Regions from separate parts of the Rhizobium sp. 11_C7_N12_5 genome, predicted to be linked through region 1. Evidence: predicted binding sites of a transcription regulator. Region 1 holds the regulator's gene; each other region holds the start of a gene.
What was found. Region 1 encodes LexA, which represses DNA repair genes until DNA is damaged. Its sites were predicted from a motif close to TGTTCNNNNTGTGTTCNG; they were not measured.

Region 2: the regulator LexA is predicted to act here: its motif matches at 2,315-2,332, upstream of AB8B29_RS02000 (PA0069 family radical SAM protein).
Region 3: the regulator LexA is predicted to act here: its motif matches at 2,489-2,506, upstream of AB8B29_RS16245 (helicase-related protein).
Region 4: the regulator LexA is predicted to act here: its motif matches at 1,633-1,650, upstream of AB8B29_RS09610 (ribonuclease T2 family protein).

Annotation. Positions count from the first base shown of each region.
Region 1 covers NZ_JBPWPY010000001.1:1,337,544-1,342,216, reverse strand. The annotation lists gene kdsA (3-deoxy-8-phosphooctulonate synthase) at 1-556, opposite strand, end outside; gene AB8B29_RS06700 (VOC family protein) at 553-1,440, opposite strand; gene lexA (transcriptional repressor LexA) at 1,864-2,586, shown strand; gene AB8B29_RS06690 (ComEC/Rec2 family competence protein) at 2,567-4,673, opposite strand, start outside.
Region 2 covers NZ_JBPWPY010000001.1:420,171-424,843, reverse strand. The annotation lists gene AB8B29_RS02020 (4-(cytidine 5'-diphospho)-2-C-methyl-D-erythritol kinase) at 1-600, shown strand, start outside; gene moaB (molybdenum cofactor biosynthesis protein B) at 600-1,154, shown strand; gene AB8B29_RS02010 (hypothetical protein) at 1,186-1,500, opposite strand; gene AB8B29_RS02005 (glycosyl transferase) at 1,677-2,195, opposite strand; gene AB8B29_RS02000 (PA0069 family radical SAM protein) at 2,402-3,559, shown strand; gene AB8B29_RS01995 (ribonuclease HII) at 3,670-4,329, shown strand; gene AB8B29_RS01990 (phosphotransferase enzyme family protein) at 4,351-4,673, opposite strand, start outside.
Region 3 covers NZ_JBPWPY010000001.1:3,309,945-3,314,617, forward strand. The annotation lists gene AB8B29_RS16245 (helicase-related protein) at 1-2,429, opposite strand, end outside; gene AB8B29_RS16250 (DUF3309 family protein) at 3,701-3,856, shown strand; gene AB8B29_RS16255 (YMGG-like glycine zipper-containing protein) at 3,904-4,158, shown strand; gene AB8B29_RS16260 (hypothetical protein) at 4,319-4,492, shown strand; gene AB8B29_RS16265 (beta-ketoacyl-ACP reductase) at 4,537-4,673, opposite strand, start outside.
Region 4 covers NZ_JBPWPY010000001.1:1,942,243-1,946,915, forward strand. The annotation lists gene ettA (energy-dependent translational throttle protein EttA) at 1-746, opposite strand, end outside; gene AB8B29_RS09610 (ribonuclease T2 family protein) at 872-1,618, opposite strand; gene AB8B29_RS09615 (alpha/beta fold hydrolase) at 1,784-2,716, shown strand; gene AB8B29_RS09620 (DMT family transporter) at 2,736-3,695, shown strand; gene AB8B29_RS09625 (CaiB/BaiF CoA transferase family protein) at 3,714-4,673, shown strand, end outside.

The DNA of each region.
Region 1 (4,673 bases):
TGTCGGAGACCAGTGTATTGTAGCCGAAGGAGGCGCCGCGCTCGCACAGAAGAATGTTCGGGTTACCGCTGTCGTTCAGCTTGGCAAGCACGTTCTTCATGTCCCAGGGAGCCAGAAACTGTCCCTTCTTGACGTTGACGACGCGGCCGGTCTTGGCGGCGGCAACCAGCAGGTCTGTCTGGCGCGACAGGAAGGCCGGGATCTGCAGGATATCGACCGTCTTTGCGACGATAGCACACTGCTCTTCCGTGTGAATGTCGGTCAAGACCGGAAAACCGTATTCCTTTTTCAGATCGGCAAAGACTTCCATGGATTTTTCAAGGCCGATTCCGCGCTTGCCGGAGAGCGAAGTCCGGTTCGCCTTGTCATAGGAGGATTTGTAGACAAGGCCGATGCCAAGCTTGCCGCAGAGTTCCTTCAGGGCGCCAGCAACCATAAAAGCATGCTCGCGGCTTTCCATCTGACACGGACCAGCAATAAGCGACAGCTTGGCGGTGTTGGAAAACAGAACCTTGGAGGCTCCCTCGCCGACGATCACTTCAGAATTCGTGCTCATGCTATCTCCTCGAAGGCGAACAGGGCGCCCGGTCCGGGGGCCAGCCTTGTCAATATACGATTGTTCTTACGCGTGTAGGTGACGCCGTTAGCAGCGAAATGCGACGATGTCACGGAAAGATCGCGTGTTTTGAAAAGGATTGCGCGCGCCTGCAAGCCGGGATCGTCCGAGTGAACAGGCAAATCGTAAAACGCTTCCATGCCTGCCGGCGTCAGGAGCTCGATATCGGCATTGGCCGCCCTGATCGTCAGACCGAAAGAATGTTCCGATATCCAGGGTTCACCGACGATCGCTTCGAAGAAAGTGCGGAATGCGGCCGGGGTGGGTGTCGATATCGCCACCCGCGCAATGCCGGTGACGCCGTTTTCATGGCGCTCCAGCACGCTGCGATCGGCCGGCAGCGGATTGATGCGCTGGCAGCAGAAGGCCAGAAAATCCGGCGCACGCAGATCGGCGGCGAAAGCGAGACGAAAACCGGCGACGGTCTCCGTTCCATCCGGCATTTTCATGGGACGCGAGAAATCCAGCATGCGTCCCGCCGAGATGGCGCTTACCCGAAAGCGCTCGTCATCGGCGACAGCATCCTCCGAGCCGAACACCACGGCTGAAAAGCCGTCTTCACCGAGCCGGAAGCGGTAGGCCTGATCGCGCGCAACGAAGACATTCCCCGCGCCGACGCTCTCCTCACATTGCTCGGGGGATGCCACTGCCAGCGGTTCAAGATAGGTCTTGTCCGCAAAGAAGACACAGGCATTCTCGGTGCCGAACGGATGCCGGGCGTCGGGAGCGACGGTGAAACCGAGCTTGCCGAGCCGCTCGCGCGCCAAAGCGAGATTGACGGTCGGCAATACGAGATGATCCAGCGGATGCGGCGACAAAGTCATGATGTCTCCTATTTTCCTGCGCCCGCAGGTTTGCGCCCATCCATCCTCCAATTCAAGATGAAAGCAAGACGATAGAGGCGCAAGACACCGCATGTCCTGTCGAAGACGCCAGATCACGCGGCTGATTCTTTGATCGGTACCGGATTCGCATGTCGTGAAAATGGCTTTCATCCATGCGTCAGCTACTCAAGGTAGGCTGCATGCGCCCAATGAAGGACTAAACAGCATTTCCTTATGTTTTCCGATATGTTAGCGCGAATATAACCATATGAGACTTTTATCGGGTCCACCCAGTGATGTCGAATATTTAACTGTCCGTGCAAAGCTTTACCGAAATTTAAGTACTTGCGGAACACATATGGAACATATAGTGTCCGTTCTGGATTTGTTTCACGCTTTTCTCGATTCTGGGGTTCCAAGACGATGTTGACGCGCAAGCAGCAGGAACTGCTTCTCTTCATTCACGAACGGATGAAGGAGTCCGGCGTGCCACCATCTTTCGACGAGATGAAGGACGCGCTGGATCTTGCATCCAAATCCGGTATTCACCGTCTGATCACGGCTTTGGAGGAACGAGGGTTCATCCGCCGGCTACCGAACAGGGCCAGAGCGCTTGAGGTCATCAAGCTGCCGGATGCCTATAATCCAAGCCTGCAGCCGCGCCGCGGCTTTTCGCCGAGCGTCATCGAAGGCAGCCTCGGCAAACCCCAGCCAGTTGCGCCGCCTGCTCCGCCAAAAGTGGCGAACGACGACCAGAACAGTTCTGTTTCGGTACCGGTCATGGGCCGCATCGCCGCTGGCGTTCCGATCTCGGCCATCCAAAACAATACCCACGACATAACCGTCCCTGCCGACATGCTCGGCTCGGGCGAGCACTATGCGCTGGAAGTAAGAGGCGATTCAATGATCGATGCCGGCATTTTTGACGGCGATACGGTCATCATTCGCAATGCAACGACTGCCAATCCGGGCGATATCGTCGTCGCGCTCGTCGACGACGAGGAAGCGACGTTGAAGCGCTTCCGCCGCAAGGGGGCCTCCATCGCGCTCGAGGCAGCCAATCCCGCTTATGAAACCCGCATCTTCGGGCCGGATCGCGTCAAGGTGCAAGGCAAGCTCGTTGGCCTCATTCGCCGTTATCACTGACCGGTGATGCTCGGACGATCGGCGCGCCGAATGTGCCTGTGCGCCAATCGTATGTTCTGTGCCGAGCCCATGGGCGCTGTGGATTTTCGAACGCAGTTACCACATTTGGCTTGTCGGTGCTGAGGTCCATCTCAATGGACCCTGTCTGCCGCAATGTGGCGCCTGTGAAAAGCATGGCGCCGGAGCGGCAGCGATCCAGGCGTAGTCGTACGGGAGTGACGACGATATTGGCCGTATCGCAGGCCGGCGACAGGTAAGCTGCGTCCTCGATGGTGACCAGCATCGCGCCATTTTCAAGCATCGCGACGCACCATGCGCCCTTTTGGCAAGCAAAACTGCCCTGCATGGCCTGGTCGAGTGCTTCATCCATTGCCTTGCGAACTGCGCCCTGCTCTTCGACGCTCAATCGCCGGCGATGATCCGTCTTGCTGATCTGGGGAAGGCGGCTGTCAACAGGAAGGATAGTCGGAGGTTGATGCTCGCTCGCAACCAGCGCCCTCTGCCACTGTTCGAAAATGAAAGCCTGCGGTCTTTCGCGATTTGTTGCCAGTATGTCGTCCTGTCGCAAGGCAACCAGAACACCATCCTCGGAAATCATAAGATCCGGTTTGGGCACGCCAGAGCCGAATGCTGCCACGCCGAGGGAAGAAAGCAGCAACAGCAGGCCCACATGGCGCACGCTCGTTCGCAACATCGTCATGAGCAGAAAGCCTGTGATGAACGTCGGCATAAGCCAGGCGGGCTGGCGGCCGAAGGTAATATCGCCGCCCCATCCCGCCACCGTTTTGGCGATAGCGATGACCAACTCCAGTCCCTCGCCGGTGATTTGCCAAAAGGGCCCGTCGAGGCCAAATGGCATAAGCAACATGGCCGCCATGCCAAACGGCATGACGACGAAGGAGACGATCGGCATCGCAGCGAGATTGGCTGCAAGGCCGTATGTCGCCAACCGGTGAAAATGCTCGATCGAGAAGATCGCCGTCGACGCGCCGCCAATGAAGGAGGTCGACAATATGCTGCCGAAGAAGCGCGTAACGAACAGCAACGGGCTCAGGAGCCTGGAGCGCGAAAGAATATTTTCCCGATGCTGGCGCCGTTTCCAAAGCGTGTAGCCGGATACCAGCGCCAGCGTCGCGGCGTAGGACATCTGGAAGCTCGGTCCGAGCACCTGCGACGGCGACAGGCTGAGAATGACGATTGCCGAGAGCGCAACGTTGCGCAGACTGATCGACGGCCGGTCGAAGAGCACGGCAACCAGCATGATCGCCATCATGATAAAGGCGCGTTCGGCCGACACGCCAAAGCCGGAAATGAGATAGTAAGCCGTCAGGGTTACCAGCGCGCCGAAAGCGGCTATCTTCTTGGTCGGCCATGCCTGCGCCATGCCGGGAAACAGGCTGAACAGATAACGCAGGCCGATATAGAAGATACCGGCCGAAAGCGCCATGTTGAGGCCGGAAATGGCAATGATATGCGTGAGCCCGGCCATTCGCAGCGCTTCGGTCGTTTCGTCCGAAAGCGCGCGTCTCTCATCGGTGACAAGTGAGGCCGCGAAAGCGCCGGTGTCACCGGGCAAGGTCCTTCTAATCCTGTCGCCTATGCTGTTGCGCAGGCCGGCAAGCCAGATATCCGCCTTATCCAACACCGAATCCGCCGCAACATCACTGGCCGGTGACAGAAGGGTCGGCTTTCCAAAGGCAAAGCCGTTTGCACCGATGCCGTTGAAATAGGAACTGAACGCGAAATCGTTGAGATCAGGCAGAGCAGGTCCGGCCGGAGGCGTCAGTCGCGCCTTGCCCTGGATGCGGTCGCCGAGGTTGAACGGTTCTGCCTGTTTGCGCACGAAAATGGTGACGCGCTCCGGCGGTCTGCGAATGGCCGGCTTTTCTGTCTTGTCGACTTTGACGACGTATCGCCAACCTCCGTTATCGTAGGATTCTCGCCTTTCGATCCGACCTGTGACGGTCGTGGTCACAGCCGAGTCGAGCATGACGGTCGATGCCCGCCAGCTTTCCCACTGTGCCAGAGCCATGCCCAGACAAACCAGCATGCCGGCGAAGAGGACATGCCGAAGCACGCGGCCCGCT
Region 2 (4,673 bases), 920 kb from region 1:
CTCGAAAAGAACCTGCCGATCGCCTCGGGCATCGGTGGCGGCTCGGCGGATGCGGCCGCGACGCTACGCGGGCTGACGCGGCTATGGGGCGCAGCACTGCCGGAAGAAACGACAAAGGCAATTGCGCTGAAGCTCGGGGCGGATGTGCCGATGTGCCTCGCGAGCCGGCCGTTGGTGGCGCGCGGCATTGGCGAGGCGATCGAACTCCTGCCGGATTTTCCGTCCTTTTCCATGGTTCTCGGCAATCCCCTTGTCGGCGTCTCGACACCGGAGGTATTCCGCCGGCTTTCCCGCAAGGACAATCCGCCGCTCCTGTTCCCGTCGCGGATGCCGCAGGGGCGCGACGAATGGATCGAGACGATCAGAAGCCTGCGCAACGACCTCGAGCCGCCGGCGCGAATGATTTGCGGCGAGATTTCAACGCTCACCGGTTTGATCGGAAGCCAGCATGCCATTGTGACGCGCATGTCCGGCTCCGGGGCGACATGCTTCGGCATCTTCGATACCATCGAGCAGGCAGAGGCTGCGGCTGCCTTGCTTCACAGACAGAGGCCGGACTGGTATTTCCAGGCGACCGAGACGATTGCGGGAGAGGCATGATGGCAGGCCCAGGCACCGAAAGATCCTTCATTCCCGTCGGCATCGCCGTGCTGACCGTCTCCGATACGCGCACGCTGGCCGACGACAAGTCCGGCGAAACGCTGGTCGCACGCATTGCCGAAGCCGGTCACAGGCTTGTCGGCCGCGCCATCGTTCCCGATGACAAGGAGCGCATTCGCGCCCAGGTGGAAGCCTGGACACTTGATGATGCGGTCGACGTCGTGATCACCACCGGCGGCACCGGTTTTACCGGCCGCGACGTCACGCCCGAGGCGCTGGAACCCTTGTTCGAAAAGCGGATGGACGGTTTTTCCGAGGTCTTCCATCGCATTTCCTACGACAAGATCGGCACGGCGACGATACAGTCGCGGGCAACCGGCGGCGTCGCCAATGCCACTTTCATCTTCGTGCTGCCGGGCTCTCCCGGCGCCTGCAAGGACGCCTGGGACGGCATATTGAAGGCGCAGCTCGACTACCGGCACATGCCTTGCAATTTCGTGGAGATCATGCCCCGCCTCGACGAGCATCTGAAGCGCGGTGGCGGTTCCAAATAGATCCTGCGTGTCCGCAAGGCCTCGCAGCCCGCTATGCCTTTGGCCCCGGCAGGGCAGGAATTGATTCCCAAGTATCACCGCTGAGAATGATGCAGCTCCGTCCGGAGACGTCGCTGATCATCAGCGTCCAGTTGCCGCTTTCGGCAGCGTAGATTTCAACGATGGTGTTGGGATCGAGCTTGCCGGCAGCCGACAGCTTTTCGGAAAGATGGTCGCCAAGGAATGCGATGATATCAACGCGCTTGGCGCAAGCCAGTGTCGCTTGGGAGGCGGCAACGCCGGGATAGAGAATTGCACTTGCAACGAAGGCCGTTGCCATAAGGCGGTAGAGCATCGTGCGTTTCATAACGCACCTCCTTTCGCCGAAATCTCGGCGGAAAAGGAGAGTTCCGCTGACCAGTTCCGCCGCATACCGGCATCTTCGTGGTCGGCCGCCCGACGCGATACGCGAAAGGTGCCGCCACAACAAAATTATGACAGCTATTCCCAGGTTTACAAATGGAATCTGGGACGATGAAAGCTCTATCGCGCCGCCCGCGCGACCCAGGATGGAATGAGCTCGCTTGAAAGCCTGCGGCTTTTCTGACCTTTGGCGAATTCCGCCAGCCGCATGCCGGTTCTGGCGACGGCGATGGCCTGTGGCTTGGAAAGCAGTAATCCCAGCTCCAGGGGCGGTGTGCCGCGGCCGATGCGCTGCAGGAAAGGCCGGCGATAACCGCGCGATGCGGTAAAGCGTGCAGGCACCTTGTTCAATGAAACATATTCAGCGATCTCGTCGATCCAGCCGGCCTGCGGGCGCGCGCCGGGCTCGACCAGCAGCAGCCATTCGCCGCGCGCCGTGCGCAATATGTCCTTTATATCCCACTGCGAATAGAACCGGCAGCCGGCGGCATCCGCCACCCGTGAGGTGCCGTCCCGCGAGCCGTGATCGAGCACGACGACATCGCAAACCAGGCCCTCGATAGCGCCCGCCACCAATGCCGCCAATGTCTGCGCCAGCTCAGGTTCCTGATCCTGACATTCGATGATTACCGTCAACATTGCCCATTTATAGAGCGGCGCACAATTTATTGCCAGCGCATAACCCCTCAAACCCGAAGGTTTAGCGGGAAGGCTTATACACAGCCTCAAAGGTCGCGGCGGAGTGCAATTTCGTATTTTGTTCTTGCATTGTTCTCATTTGTCGGATAGGAATTTAATCATCTTAGACGCGGCGTGCGGCGCCACGAACCGCCCTGGAGCTACCGATGAACGAGCAGTCCCTTGCAGGGCAGGCCGCATTCGCGCCTGCCAATACGCCAGACATTGCCAACGCCTTGATCGCCGACGCCGGCCTCAGGGTCGACGTCGAGCGCCGGCGCGGACGCGGCGCCGGGCTGAACCCGAGCGGCCGGTTCGAAGCTCGGCAGCGCGAGACCTTCGATGACGGCTGGCAGACCCTGGAGGAGCTTCCGCCCTTCAAGACCGAGGTGCAGGTGGAGAAGCCGCGCACCGCGATCACGCGCAACGAATCGCCCGATATTCCCTTCGATCGTTCCATCAATCCCTATCGCGGCTGCGAGCACGGCTGCATCTACTGCTTCGCGCGGCCGACGCATGCCTATATGGGCCTGTCGCCGGGGCTGGATTTCGAAGCGAAGCTGTTTGCCAAGCCGGATGCGGCGAAGCTTCTGGAGCGGGAACTGGCAAAGCCCGGCTACAAGCCGCGCGTCATCGCCATCGGCACCAACACCGATCCCTATCAGCCGATAGAGAAGGAATGGCGGATCATGCGCCAGATCCTCGAAGTGCTGAACAGGGCGAACCATCCGGTCGCTATCGTCACCAAATCAGCGCTGGTCATGCGCGATATCGATATCCTCAAGGACATGGCCGCCAAGAACCTGGTGCGGGTGGGCCTGTCGGTGACGACGCTCGATCGGAAGCTGGCGCGCACCATGGAACCGCGCGCCGCGACGCCGCCGCGGCGACTGGAGGCGATCCAGGCCCTGAGCGAGGCCGGCATCCGCACCTCGATCATGGTGGCGCCGATCATTCCCGCCCTCAACGACCATGAGATCGAGCGCATCCTCGATGCCGGCAAGGCTGCCGGCGCGCTGGAGGCAAGCTATGTGATCCTGCGGCTGCCTCTGGAAGTGAGCCCGCTGTTTCGCGACTGGCTGCTGCAGCACTATCCGGATCGCTACCGCCACGTCATGTCGCTGGTCCGCTCGATGCGCGGCGGCAAGGATTACGATGCGGAGTTCGGCAAACGCATGAAGGGTGCCGGACCCTATGCCTGGCAGATCAGCCGTCGCTTCGAAATGGCAACGCGACGGCTCGATCTCACACGCCGCAATATCGCGCTGCGCGACGACCTGTTCGTGCCGCCTGACGGCAGCGGCGTCCAGCTGTCGCTGCTCTGACCTTTCCTCGCGGGTTTTTCCCTGTGCCCGCTGGAAGAGAGCCCCCCAGGTTCGCCGCCCTGATCCACCGGGGGCTTGCAGGAGATCGGGTGGTGTGCGAGCTTTGCCGCATGCCACGCAGCACATCACCCGATTCTCCCATGCTTTTCGACGAAGCGCCAATCATCCCGACCTTCGAGCTGGAACTGATCGCCCGCCGCGCCGGACACTGGCCGGTCGCCGGTGCCGACGAGGCAGGCCGTGGGCCCCTCGCAGGGCCTGTCGTCGCAGCGGCAGTCATTCTCGATCCCGAACGCATTCCGCAGGGGCTGAACGATTCCAAGCAGCTCACCGCCGCCAGACGCGAAGCGCTGTTTGTCGAAATCCTCGCGACGGCAACCGTTTCCATTGCCTCATCGAGTGCAGCCCGTATCGACACGACGGATATCCGCAAGGCAAGCCTCGACGCGATGCGCCGTGCCATTTGCAGCCTGGCGGTGCCGGCAAGCTATGTGTTGACCGACGGCCTCGATGTGCCCGCGGGCCTTGCCTGCCCTGGCAAGGCTGTGGTCAAGGGCGATGCGCGCTCTTTCTCGATCGCAGCCGCCTCGATCGTCGCGAAGGTGACGCGTGACCGGATGATGGCGCGAGCAGGCGACGTTTTTCCCGCCTATGGCTTCGCGGCCCATGCCGGCTATGGCACTGCCCAGCATCGCGCCGGCATCGAGCTGCATGGCCCGTGCTCCCTGCACCGCATGAGCTTTCGGCCCCTGAAGAAGGAAGCCGTCTGAAGATCATATCGCTGCTATCTGTTACTCGGTCATTCCTGCCGTAATTTCCGCCGACCATCTCGTCATATAGGCAATGTCCAGGCGGTAGCCCTGATCATGTCCCTCCTTGAGGTCCCGCCGGTATTTTTCGACGCCGCGCGCCGCCTCCTGCTCCATGAAGCTCAGCAGCGCCTCCAGCCGCTCGACGATGGCATCGGGCAGAGAGCGGCGTTCTGCAGCCGACATTCCATAGGCATCGGCAAAGATGCGGGCACGCCGGATCTGGTTGTCCAGCCCATCCAGGCTTTCCACCCCGATGCCTGAGGACAGCGGCGCCCAGCGATAGACGGCATAGGCCAGATCCC
Region 3 (4,673 bases), 2.0 Mb from region 1:
TAGCCGAGACCCTTGAGGATCTCTTCCATATCCTCGAGCGTCGCGCCGAGGATCGAGAGCATCGCCGTCGTCGTCGTGAAGCGGCGGCCGTCATAGGCGCCTTCAGGTCGCGAAGCCTGGCCGGGCTTCCACTGCAGCAGCGGGCGGATGATATCCGCCAACCGCTCGAGAATGTCGATGCGCACCGCGCGCTTGCCAAGGAAGCGGAAGCCGGCGAGCTTGTAGAACATGCGCTCGTAGCTCGGATCGGTGACAACAGAGGTGCGGCCGGCGGCCAGCACCGGAATGAGATCGCCATAGCCCGGCTTGTCCAGGCCATCGTTCTTCAATGCCCAGAGCAGGCTGATGAGCTCGGCCGGAGCCGGCTTCAACAGCGCAGGCACGAAAATATGATAGGCGCCGAAGCGAACGCCGTAACGGCGCATGGAGGCGCGCGCGTCCTGATCCAGCGACTTCACCTCTTCGGTGACATCGCGGCGGAAGAGCACGCCCAGATTTTCCACCAGCTGGAAGGCGAGCCCCTTGGCGAGGCCCTGCAGATCCTCAGCGCGCTGGAGATCGTCGAGCGGCTTCAGGATCGTGCTGATGTGATGGTTCACGAAGCGCTCGATGCGGGCGGCGACATGATCGCGCGCATTGCCGGTCAACTGCTCGTCGGCGAGCAGGAGGACACGCGGCCGCATGATATGATCGCTGCCCGATAGGCGCGCCACTGGATCGCCGAGCCAGCGCACGAGACCATCGGCACTGATCGCAAGATCGCTGTTGCCGGCCGCGTGCATGCGAGCGGCACGCGCCTCGAACTCCAGCGCAAGCGCCTTCAGCGAAGCCGACTGGACAGCCTTGGCGTCCGGCCCCTCCGTTCCGGAGATTGGCGTGAACCGGAATCCGGTCAACTGCCCCACATGATGCCCCTCGACGAAGACATCCCCATTCACACTGATTTCAGCTTCCAGCATCGCATTCTCTCTCAGGCGCTTCATGAGCACAGATGTCCTGCGATCAACAAAGCGTTTCGTCAACCGTTCATGTAACGCATCGGACAATCGATCTTCGATTTCCCGCGTCTTTTCTTGCCAGTGTGTCGGATCGGCAAGCCAACCGGGCCGGTTCGACACATAGGTCCAAGTCCTTATCTGCGCGATTCGCGCCGAAAGCGTGTCGATCTCGCCATCTGTCCGATCGGCTCGATGCACCTGCTCGGCCAGGAAGTCCTCTTTCACCGTGCCATAGCGCACGAGATCGGAAAAGAGGGTAGCGATAAGATCGGCATGCTGGGCGGGCGTGATACGCCGATAGTCGGGAAGCGCACAGGCCTCCCATAATTTTTCGACCCGCGCCGGGCTGCTGGCAAGATCGGCAATCTCCAGATCGCGTGACAGATATTCCAACGCCTGCTGGTCTACCGCAGGCAGCGCCCGCGTCAAGCCCTGCACGCGCGGGGCGTCTTCGAGACTGGCGCGCAGCGCGGCGATCGAGGCGAAGTCGAAATCCTTGCTGCGCCATTGCAGCACCTTCACCGTGTCGAATTCGTGCCCCTCCATCCGGCGCACCAGCTCATCGTCGAAGGGATCGACCTGACCCGTCACGCCGAAAGTGCCGTCCTTCAGATGGCGCCCGGCGCGGCCTGCGACCTGGCCGAGCTCGGCGGGATTGAGATTGCGGAACTGATAGCCGTCGAACTTGCGGTCCTGGGCAAAGGCGACATGATCGACGTCGAGATTGAGGCCCATGCCGATGGCGTCGGTGGCGACCAGATATTCGACATCGCCTTCCTGGTAGAGCGCCACCTGCGCATTGCGGGTGCGGGGGCTCAGCGCGCCGAGCACGACGGCGGCTCCGCCGCGCTGGCGGCGAATAAGCTCCGCGATGGCATAAACCTCGTCGGCGGAAAAGGCGACGATCGCCGTGCGTTGCGGCAGGCGCGTGATCTTCTTCTGCCCGGCATAGAAGAGATGCGACAGCCTCGGCCGCTCGATGACGGTAATCCCGGGCAGAAGCTGCTCGAGAATCGGCCGCATCGTGCCGGCGCCGAGCAGCAGCGTCTCGTCCCGGCCGCGCAAATGCAGGATGCGATCCGTAAAGATATGGCCGCGTTCCAGATCTCCGGCCAGCTGCACTTCATCGATGGCGACGAAGGAAGCACGCGTCTCGCGCGGCATGGCCTCGACGGTACAGACCGAAAAGCGCGCATTGGGCGGCGATATCTTTTCCTCACCCGTCACCAGCGCAACATGCTGGGCCCCGACCTTCTCAACGACGCGCGTATAGACCTCACGCGCGAGCAGCCGCAGCGGCAGGCCGATCACGCCACTGCCATGCGCCACCATGCGCTCGATGGCATAATGGGTCTTGCCGGTATTGGTAGGTCCGAGCACTGCGGTCACGCCGCGTCCGCTCAGGATCATGGGGTGCGAGATTTGAGTCATGGGTCCGTGCATGGGCGAGAAACTACCGTCTTCCGATCAGCGAGCTCCTCCTTGAAGAGAAGAACAAATGACGACCATATGTGACAAAGGCAAGACCTGAATCAAAAAACAGCGGCCGCAACAGCTGATTTCATAAACGGCAGTCTCAACCAAAAGCTACATTATCCCTGCATCCCATGCGAGTCCCCCCGACTGGGGAACAGCTTGGGAACGAATCGGCGACGAATCGCTGACTCGGCGGCGTTCTTCATTCGTTCACTACTATATATGGATTTCGATTCACAGAATCCCACCAGATACTGAATCGCACTTTCATGGCCTTTTTCGCGGAAAGGGGAGTCAAGCAATGAATTCGCGGGAGGCGAAATTTCACACGGATTTACGGTTAATCATTTGTAAACATACCGGATTTCCCGATGTGCCCGCCGTCGCATTAACAATCGGGCCAAAGCCGGAACGAATCAGCGACGAATCGCTGATTCCGGCAGTTTCTGTCTTTGTTCTCTACAATATATAGCGGCTTTTCGTCGAAAGCACGCAGGACTCTGAATGGTTGAGACCGCGATTCGGCCCGAATCTTGGATTGCGGTTAATCTTTCAGCGAGCCCAGATATAATGAATCAATAAATACACCCTGTAATTGTATCCGTTAACGCTTCGACCAAAGCCGGAACGAATCGGACACGAATCGCTGATTCGTCCGCGTATTTCGTTTGTTCACGGCCATATCTAGTAGCTGGACAGAAATGCATCGCGAGATGAAGAACGGCACGCGGGCGCCGGCCAACGCGCAAACTCGTCCCCATTAACCAATCGGACCTGCGACACACCACTTTCCGGCGAACCGCCCAGGCTCCTTCCCGCTCGAGCCTCGAGCGCAAGCGCCTTCCCCGCCGACCCAACGTTAACCAAGGCCATATGCAGAACGAATCGCAGACGAATCACAGACATGATCGCCTTCCCGTTTCGTTCACCGCAACACATTGTATTTTTAGAAAATTTTAACCATAGGCATAAGTCCTGCCTGGCCGGTTCGCCATCACATCACATGATCGCGTTAACCCTTTGCCGGACACCGAGCCCATTGCACTCGCGTATTTTTATTTCTTAGCCGGAACAATTTTCCCGGAAGAAAGTTTCTACGGCAGCAACGCAAGGAACTCCGCTAGTTCCCCACAAACGAACCAGCGGGGTCGCATGGAATATGCTGTTGGCCGGGCGACAAGCCCGTGCCGGCGAAATGTTCGAGCGACGCACATGGAGGACGCATCATGCTTGGTACGGTACTGCTCGTCATACTGATTCTGCTACTGATCGGCGCACTTCCGAGCTGGGGTTACAGCCGGGCTTGGGGATATGGTCCATCAGGCGGCCTCGGACTTGTTCTCGTTATCGTTCTTATTCTGCTATTGATGGGTCGGATCTGATCCTCAGACCATTGTTGAAAACCTCGAAACACTAGGGAGCTAACACCATGAAGAAGATCATCGTCGCGATCGCGCTCGTCGGCGCACTAGCGTCGTGCACCGCCACGGAGAAAGGCACAGCCATCGGCGCCGGTACAGGCGCCCTGATCGGTGGCGTGGCCACGCATAGCTGGGGTGGCGCCGCGGTCGGCGCTGTCGCCGGTGGTGTCGTCGGCAACCTTATCGGACGGTCGCATGAACGTAGCGGCTATTGCATCTACCGCGACCGCTATGGTCACCGTTACGAGGCTCGTTGCCGCTAAGGCAGGCTGACGCCTCATGGCCGGTTGCCCTTGACGGTCGATCATGATCGTCAGGCTCTTTGCGCCGCCCCCCCGGGGAGAGCAACTCCTGTAGGACAATCCTCTTCCCGCGAGAACCGATCGCGGGAAGGGAGCAGTGTTTTGAGAAAGGAACGGCATCATGGCCGCAATCATCGCAAGCATTGCAGCGTTCGCGCTCATTGGCACCAGTTTTTACGCGCTCGTCTACGCGACAAGGGCGCGTGACAAGGAAAAGCGGCGGATGGCATTGGAAGCCGTCGTCCTGGAATTCAAGCCGCGACGGCAGCAATCGGCCAATTCAGGCCGAGGATGATTGCCGGGCTCGCCCGGCAATCCCACCGATAACGAAGATCGGCTTCAAGCGAAGAACTGCCCGCCATTGGCTGATATCGTCGATCCCGTGATGAAACCGGCATCGTCGCTGGCAAGGAAGACAACGACGCGGGCGATTTCCTCGGGCTGGCCCAGACGTCCCACGGGGATCTGCGGAATGA
Region 4 (4,673 bases), 600 kb from region 1:
ATGCGCTTCGCCTTCGCCAGCAAGTAGGAGGAGTAGTTGCCTTCGTAGGGAATGCCGCGACCGCGGTCGAGTTCGAGGATCCAGCCGGTGACGTTATCCAGGAAGTAGCGATCGTGGGTAATCATCAGCACGGCGCCCGGATAGGCACGCAGATGCTTTTCCAACCAGGCGATGGTTTCGGCGTCGAGATGGTTAGTCGGTTCGTCGAGCAGCAGCACGTCCGGCTGCGACAGCAGCAGCTTGCACAACGCCACACGACGGCGTTCGCCGCCGGAGAGTTTGGTGACGTCGGCATCGCCAGGCGGGCAGCGCAACGCATCCATTGCCATCTCAACCTGGCTTTCCAGGTCCCAGAGATTCTGGCTGTCGATGATGTCCTGGAGCTTAGCGCCCTCTTCCGCCGTCTCGTCGGAATAGTTCATCATCAGTTCGTTGTAACGATTGAGGACGTCAGTCTTCGCCGCAACGCCTTCCATGACGTTTTCGAGCGCCGTCTTCGCCGGATCGAGCTGCGGCTCCTGCGCCAAATAGCCGATGGTGGCACCCTCGGCCAGCCAGGCCTCGCCGGTATACTCCTTATCGAGACCGGCCATGATCCGCAGCACAGTCGACTTACCTGCACCGTTCGGACCGAGAATACCGATCTTGGCATCGGGGTAGAAGGAGAGATGGATATTCTCGAGAATTTTCTTGGCGCCATAGGCCTTATTCAGACCGGCCATATGATAAATGAACTGACGTGCCATAGCTTGGGTTACTCCACGGGCGAACAACATTGTGAATTGTGCCGCTATGTAGGCGAAACCCCGCCCTCGGGCAACGGCGAAACCTTGTCCGAGGGCATTATCCGAGTCATAAAGCCCGTATTTCCTCAGAAACCGGCCGCATCCACCACGCCGCGATCGCACCCGAACGACGTGCTGCCGGCACCCTGGATCAGTTTGCCAAGCCGTGGCTCGCCACCCTGCTGCGGATCGATCGCATCTTCGGAGAGGCCGATCGTCAATTCCGAAATCATCCTGGTATTGCCGACCCGGCGGCAGCTCATCTTGATGCGCGCATTGGCACCCTCGCCGAAGCTCTGGTCGAAGGCGGCCTTGATGGTTTCGGCATCCAGCTCCTTGCCGATATTCTCAGCGAAAAGATCGCGCACGGCCGATGCATTGAGTTCGGCGATCAAACCGGCAGCGGTCGAGAAAAACTGATCGGCGCTGAGCTTCGTGCATGTGCCGTGCTTGATCCATTCATGGCGTTCGAGGCCGGACTGGGTGCCCGGCATGACCTTGTCGAGCTTTGCCTTGACTTCCTGCGACAGCTGAACCGCCGGTAGATCCTTCCAATCGCTGCTGCGGTCGGCCTGTTTCAAATCGTCCGAAACGTCGCAATATTCCTGCCGCATCGGCCAGAGGCCGTGCAGCGAGAAATTTGTGGCGTCATAGTTGTTCGACGATTGGTTCCGGCATTCCGCCTTCTTCTGGTTCGTCGCACAAAACGCCGGCTCCCAGCTCGCCGCCAGTATAAAGCGCGTCCGCCCTCTGCTCTGCTCCTGCGCCGCCGCGCTGGCGATCGTTCCGGCCGAAAGGAGCACAACCGCAAATATCCGAAGCAAATGCTTCATTTCATGCCTCCAATTAGAACATTATAGGAACAAATAAGCAGTTTGATTGAGTAGATGCAACCCTGAATCACATGGCTTGCGAAGATTTATTTCTGTGGGCTTCGATCGTTATCCGTTGCAATCAACCGAATGATGACCTTTCGTCCAAATGGGGAGGAACCATGCATGTTCGCCGAGACGCAACGCCTGGAAAGCCCGACGGGCGCGACGATTGCCTATCATCATTCGCCGGCTAAAGGCGATGCACGCGGCATCCTCCTGATATCTCATGGCCTTGCCGAACATTCACGCCGCTACGCAGCTTTTGCTGAAGCCATGGCCGCGCGCGGCTTTCATGTCTATGCCCATGATCATCGCGGCCATGGCGAGACTATTGCTGCCGACGCTCCAATCGGCCGTTTCGCGCGAAGAAACGGCGTCGGGCAGGTCATCTCTGATGTGCTGGCCATGCGCGAGCTTGCCGCGACGGCCCATCCCGGCCTGCCCATCATTCTCTTCGGTCACTCCATGGGAGGATTGATCAGCCTCAACACGGTCGTCACGCATCCGGACAAATTCGATGCCGTCGCGGTCTGGAACTCCAACTTCAATCCCGGCCTCGCCGGCCGCGCCGCCCAGCTCATCCTGAAGACGGAGCGCATGTTCAAAGGATCGGACGTCCCCAGCGGGCCGTTGCCGAAACTGACCTTCGCTACCTGGGGCAAATCCATCCCGAACCGCCGCACCGAGTTCGACTGGCTTTCGCGCGTTCCCGAGCAGGTGGACAAGTACATCGCCGATCCGCTCTGCGGCTTCAATGCATCTGTCTCGCTCTGGCTTGACATATTCGAGCTCAGCTTTCGCGCCCCGCAGAAAACCTATCTCGACCGGCTGCGGCGTGACATGCCGATTCATCTGACGGGAGGCGGCAAGGATCCCGCGACCGACAACGGAAAAGCGATTTCCTGGCTGTCAAACCATTTGAAAAATGCCGGCTTCTCTCATATTACAACCGCGATCCATCCGGACATGCGGCACGAGACGCTGAACGAAATCGGCGCCGCCCAAGCCATTTCCGACTTTGCCGACTGGTGTGAGAAGGTGACGGCAAGGAACTGATTCTCAAAGGAATTCTACAATGAATGCCAGCAGCGGCACCTCGCTTCGATTGCCGCAGTCGGAGCTGACCTTCGGCCTGTTGATGATGTTCCTCTCCGTCGTCCTCTCGCCGATCATCGACATATTCTCCAAGCTCGCGGCAGCCACCATTCCGCCGGCTGAAGTCACCGCCGCGCGTTTCATCCTCCAATCGCTCTTTGCGCTGCCGATGATGGCCATGCTTGGACAATGGGGCGTATGGACATGGCGTCGCAGCGGCGTGCATGCCATCCGCGCCGGCGTGCTCACGCTGTCCATGGTTTCGTTCGTGACGACGCTGCAGGTCATGGAAGTCGCCGATGCCATCGCCATCTTTTTCGTCGAGCCGATGATGCTGACCATTCTCAGCAGCATTTTCCTCAAGGAAACCATCGGCTGGCGGCGCTACACGGCCTGCGCCGTCGGTTTTTTCGGCGCGATGCTGATCATCCAGCCGAGCTTCGAAGAGGTCGGTTTCGTGGCGCTTTTGCCCGTCGTCACCGCGCTCTGCATCGCCGTCTACGTGATGATCACGCGCGTCGTCTCCCATAGCGAGGATGCATGGTCGATGCAGTTTCAAACGGGCATATGGGGCGTCGGCTTCAGCCTGATCCTGCTTGCGATTGGCCGTGCGACTGGTTCTGCCATCCTCGACCCCGTCCTGCCGGACCTGATTGCCATGCTTTATCTGCTCGGCGTCGGCGCCAGCGCCGCCGCCGCCGGCATCCTCACCGTACACGCCTATCGTGCCGTGCCAGCCTCGACGCTTGCGCCCCTGCAATATTTCGAGATCGTCTCGGCGACGATCTTCGGCTGGCTGGTCTTCGGCAACTTTCCGGATGCGATCAAGTGGCTCGGAATATTCATCATCATCGGCTCCGGGCTCTACATTCTCTGGCGCGAGCGGCGCTTTGCTTCCAAGCCGGTATCCGATACATCTGCAACAGCATTCACGCCTTAAGCGAGAGAGCGGGTCGACATGACAGACCAGAAAACCAAGAAACCTCCGCTGTCCGGTATTCGAGTCATCGAGCTTGCTCGTGTGCTCGCCGGCCCCTGGGCGGGGCAGATGCTGGCCGATCTCGGCGCCGACGTCATCAAGGTGGAAAATCCCGACGGCGGCGACGACACGCGCCAATGGGGCCCGCCCTTTGTCGAGGGCAAGGATGGCGAAAATCTCTCGGCCGCCTATTATCATTCGGCCAATCGCGGCAAGCGTTCCATCGTCGCCGACCTCAAGAACGCAGAGGGTCAGGAGCTCGTGCGCCGGCTGGTGAAGACGGCCGACGTCGTGATCGAGAATTTCAAGCTCGGCGGCCTGGTCAAATACGGCCTGGACTACGAAAGCCTGAAAAGGATCAATCCGAGGATCGTCTATTGCTCTATCACGGGCTTCGGACAGACAGGGCCTTATGCCGGCCTGGCAGGCTATGACTACATCGTCCAGGGCATATCCGGCTTCATGTCGATCACCGGCGAGCCCGACGGCCAACCGATGAAGGCAGGCGTTGCGATTGCCGATATCTTCACCGGTATCTATGCGGTCTCGGCAATCGAGGCCGCCCTGATCCATGCGCTCAAGACCGGTGAAGGCCAGCTCGTCGATATGGCGCTTCTCGACGTGCAGTCGGCCGTGCTCGCCAATCAGAACATGAACTATCTGATATCGGGCAAACCGCCCGTGCGCCTCGGCAATGCCCATCCCAATATCTCGCCCTATGAGGTCGTTCCCACCGCCGACGGCTATCTCATTCTGGCTGTGGGCAATGATGGGCAGTTCCGCCGCCTGTGCGCAATTCTCGGCATCGATGCCCACGCCGACGACGAGCGCTATGCGACCAACAAGGCCCGCGTCGCCCACCGCAACGAAGTCCGGGCATTTATATCGGTGAGGACGCTGACCTGGAACAAGGCGGATCTGCTGAAGGCCTGCGAGGAC